DNA from 2 places in the Bradyrhizobium sp. AUGA SZCCT0182 genome. Region 1 is predicted to be linked to the other one. Evidence: predicted binding sites of a transcription regulator. Region 1 holds the regulator's gene; the other holds the start of a gene.

Region 1 (2,199 bases):
ATGCGCTGCGCGCGCTGGCGCGGGCCGAGGGCGCCGAGACCATCGATTTCGGCATCGCCGCCGACACGGTCGAGGCGACCACCGACGGCATCCGCCGCGCCCGCGCATCGGGCGCCGACATCCTGATCACGATGGGCGGCGCCTCGGTCGGCGACCACGACCTCGTCAAGCGCTCGCTGGAGGCCGAGGGCGTCGCCATGGCGTTCTGGCGCATCGCGATGCGGCCGGGCAAGCCGATGATGCACGGGCGCCTCGGGGCGATGCGGGTGATCGGCCTGCCCGGCAATCCGGTCTCGTCCTATGTCTGTGGTTTCCTGTTTCTGGTGCCGCTGATTCGCGCGCTGTCGGGCCGAAAAACCATCCATCACGCGCGTGAGACCGCCCTGCTCGGCCGCGATCTCCCCGCCAACGATCAGCGCGAAGACTATCTTCGCGCACGACTTGAAGAGCGCGAGGACGGTGCGTTGATCGCGGTGCCGGTGAGCCACCAGGACTCGTCGCTGCTTGGAAATCTCGCTGCGGCACGGGCGCTTTTGATACGTCCGCCGTTTGCGCCGGCGCTGCCGAAAGGCACGCCATGCGAGTTCCTGCGCCTGCCGGAATGACGCATCGCGGCGGCCTGTTCGGGCGAAGTCGGCGCGCGTTCACCTGAAATTAAGTGGTTGCGGAACATGTATCGAACATATAGTGTCCGTTCATGATTTGTTTCGAGAGCTAGTGTCTACAAATGGGAGTTTTGGACTTCCGAATTTGAGACCGCACTCGCAACTGAACTGAACGACCACGAATTACGACGCGCCAACCGGGGGATTGCTCGAGATGCTTACGCGCAAACAGTATGAACTTCTGCGTTTCATCAACGAACGGCTCAAGGAAGCCGGCGTGCCGCCCTCCTTCGACGAAATGAAGGATGCGCTCGACCTCCGCTCCAAGTCCGGCATCCACCGCCTCATCACCGCCCTGGAAGAGCGCGGCTTCATCCGCCGCCTGCCCAACCGTGCCCGCGCCATCGAAGTCATCAAGCTGCCCGAGCTTGCGGGCGCCGGTAACGGCAACGGCCGCCGCGGCTTCACTCCCAGCGTCATCGAAGGCACGCTCGGCAAGGTCCGCGCCGCCAGCGCGCCCGCCGAGGACGATGGCAACCGTCCGGTCGCCGTTCCCGTAATGGGCCGGATCGCCGCCGGCACCCCGATCGAGGCGCTGCAGACCCGCAGCCACACCATCAGCGTACCGCCTGACATGCTCGGCTCCGGCGAACATTACGCGCTCGAAGTCCGCGGCGATTCCATGGTGGACGCCGGCATTCTCGACGGCGACATGGCGCTGATCCAGCGCAACGAGACCGCCGACACCGGCGATATCGTGGTGGCGCTGATCGACGAGGAGGAAGCCACCCTGAAACGCTTCCGCCGCCGCGGCGCCTCGATCGCGCTGGAGCCTGCCAACACCTCCTATGAAGTCCGCATCCTGCCGCCGAACCGGGTCCGGATTCAGGGCAAGCTGATCGGGCTGTACCGGAAGTACTGAGGGCGGCCCGCTTTCGCGGGCGCTTCTGTTCGGTAACGACATCCGTAAGCTCGTCATGCCCGGCCTTGTGCCGGGCATCCACGTTGTTGGCTGCAAGATCAAGACCCGGCCCTGACGGAGAACGGTGGGGCCGCGCGTCGCACAATTGCCCAGAATGCGGCAAAAACTGTGCGGGCAAGGATGGTTGGTTTGACGCGTTTTCTTCGACTCGAAGACGCAAAAACCGGGGGGACGAGACGTGGTCAGCAGTATGATCACCAAGATCACCTGGCAGAGGGCTGGACTCGTGACCGAGCCGGGCCGCTACATGCTCCGGTTCGGCTGGCTGATGGTGACGGCGGAAGATCTCGCGATCTGGCAGCAATATCCGGAGGCTGCGTTCACGCTGGTCGCGCTGCCCGGGATTGCCGACGACGGAAGGGAGCAATTCCATCTCGGCGCCTTCGAACTGCCGCTGCCGCCGATGCCCGAAGATCCGCAGCCGCCGTAGCGCGTTTGTGATCGGGCACGCCGGCCTTTCCGTCGCACTATTGCCCAGAACAGGAATAGACTTTGCTCAAGTCCACTCTGATAGAGGCCAGCGCCTCGAGGGAGGCACGGGTCTCTATCTCTTACGAGGGAGCGATCCGATGTGTGACTATAGTTTGCACGCGATGGCAACGCGTCCTGCTG
Region 2 (2,199 bases), on a different contig from region 1:
GTCGCCGGAGCCGTGCAGGATCGCGGCCTGCGTCTTCTTCGGCAGGTCCTTCCATTTGGTGTCGAGCGTGAACTTGTAGAACTTGCCGAGCGCGGTCAGCGTCTGGATGTAGTAGGGCGAGGACGATTTGGACCAGGGCGCGATCGCGCCCTTGCGCAATGTCAGCTCCTTGTCGGGGATGACGAGGTCCTCGTCGATATGCTGCTCGACGCCGAGGCCGCCGCAGGCCGGGCAGGCGCCATAGGGGTTGTTGAAGGAGAAGAGCCGGGGCTCGATCTCGGGAATGGTGAAGCCGGATACCGGGCAGGCGAATTTCTCCGAAAACAGAATCCGTTCCGGGCCGCTCTTGTCGTGGATCTTTGCGGTCTTCTTGTCGGACTTCTTTTCGGACTTCTTTTCGTCGTCGGTGCTGCCCGCGGGCGCGTCGGCGTATTCGATCACCGCCAGCCCTTCGGCGAGCTTCAGCGCGGTCTCAAAGCTTTCGGCGAGGCGCTGGCCGATATCGGGGCGGACCACGATGCGATCGACGACGACGTCGATGTCGTGCGGGAATTTCTTGTCGAGAACAGGCGCTTCGGCGAGCTCATAGAAGCTGCCGTCGATCTTGACGCGCTGAAAGCCCTTCTTGAGGTATTCGGCGAGCTCCTTCTTGTATTCGCCCTTGCGGCCGCGCGCGACCGGCGCCAGCAGATAGAGCCGCGTGCCTTCCGGCAGCGCCAGCACGCGGTCGACCATCTGCGACACCAGCTGGCTTTCGATCGGCAGGCCCGTCGCGGGCGAGTAGGGCACGCCGACGCGCGCCCATAGCAGGCGCATGTAGTCGTAGATCTCGGTGACGGTGCCGACGGTCGAGCGCGGGTTTTTCGACGTGGTCTTCTGCTCGATCGAGATCGCCGGCGACAGGCCGTCGATCTGGTCGACGTCGGGCTTCTGCATCATCTCGAGGAACTGGCGCGCATAGGCGGAGAGCGACTCGACGTAGCGGCGCTGGCCCTCGGCATAGATGGTGTCGAAGGCGAGCGAGGATTTGCCGGAGCCGGAGAGACCGGTGAACACCGCGAGCTTGTCGCGGGGAATCTCGACGTCGATGTTTTTCAGATTGTGCTCGCGCGCGCCGCGGATCGTTATCGCGCGCGTTCCCGAGCCGGCGTTGGTTTGGCGCTTCGCCCTCAGCACTTCATCCATATCGGCATTTCCAGGCGCGTGGAGGCGCGCCACGTTGGGCGCGCATGGCCAGGGAAGACCTAAGCCGGGCGCCGATGGCAGAAAGCTGGAACGTAGGAAGAACGGGGCGGGATTTCCAGTGCTCGCAGCGAGCCATCAACGGTTTGTTTTGCAATGAGTTGCCAAGGGATCGCAATGGCAGCAGATGGCAGCGGAGCCGTGGGCGGAACCAATGCGCTCAAGCAAAATGCGCTCAAACAAAAAGGCCACCTCAAAACAAAAATGGCCACCTCAAAACAAAAAGGCCGGCGCGAGGCCGGCCTTTTCATCAAATCGTTTGGTGCAGCGAAGCTCAGTACTTCGCGATGACCGGGCCGCCCCAGCGATAGTTGACGCGCACGGTCACGAGATCGACGTCCTGGCGGATGCGTTCGCTGAAGGTGCCGCCAGCCACATTCGTAAAGGTGGCGGTTCGGTTCCCCATGAACAGATGATCGTATTCGACGGCGGCCGACCAGTTCGGGGCGAAGCCGTATTCGAGGCCGACACCGACCACGCCACCCCAGCGGTTGTCATCGTTGGACGAGGCGATCAGAGCGTTGCCGACAGTGGCATTGACGCGATAGCGATCGGCGGTCACAGCCGCACCGCCCTTGACGTAAAACAGGACGTTGTTGGCGGCGTAACCGACCTGACCGGTGAGCAGGCCGAACGCGTCGACCTTCGAGCGAATGGTCGTTCCCGCGCCAAAGCCCACGGGTCCAAGGCTCACGCTGCTGCCGCTGAAGTCGGCCCAGTTGCCCTGTCCTTCGACGCCGAACACCCACGTGCCAGCCTGCCAGCGATAACCGATCTGGCCACCGGCGGTGCCGCCGCTTGCATCGTGGCAACCTTCGCTGGCAACGAACACGCCAGCGCCATTCAAGGCGTCCCAGCACTTGCGGCTCGTACCCCAACCACCGTTGGCGCCGACGTAGAAGCCGCTCCAGTCGTAAATGGCCGCGATCATCGGGGGCGCCTTGGTGTAAGGACGCG

Evidence for each region. Region 1 encodes LexA, which represses DNA repair genes until DNA is damaged. Its sites were predicted from a motif close to TGTTCNNNNTGTGTTCNG; they were not measured.
Region 2: a site for LexA is predicted at 1,272-1,289, ahead of uvrA (excinuclease ABC subunit UvrA). Genes of this name have one in related genera too.

Annotation. Positions count from the first base shown of each region.
Region 1 is NZ_JAFCLY010000006.1:7,605-9,803, forward strand. Features, by position in the region: gene glp (gephyrin-like molybdotransferase Glp) at 1-605, shown strand, start outside; gene lexA (transcriptional repressor LexA) at 820-1,527, shown strand; gene JQ611_RS08745 (hypothetical protein) at 1,778-2,017, shown strand; gene JQ611_RS08750 (hypothetical protein) at 2,157-2,199, shown strand, end outside.
Region 2 is NZ_JAFCLY010000008.1:163,047-165,245, reverse strand. Features, by position in the region: gene uvrA (excinuclease ABC subunit UvrA) at 1-1,185, opposite strand, end outside; gene JQ611_RS11885 (hypothetical protein) at 1,360-1,533, shown strand; gene JQ611_RS11880 (outer membrane protein) at 1,517-2,199, opposite strand, start outside.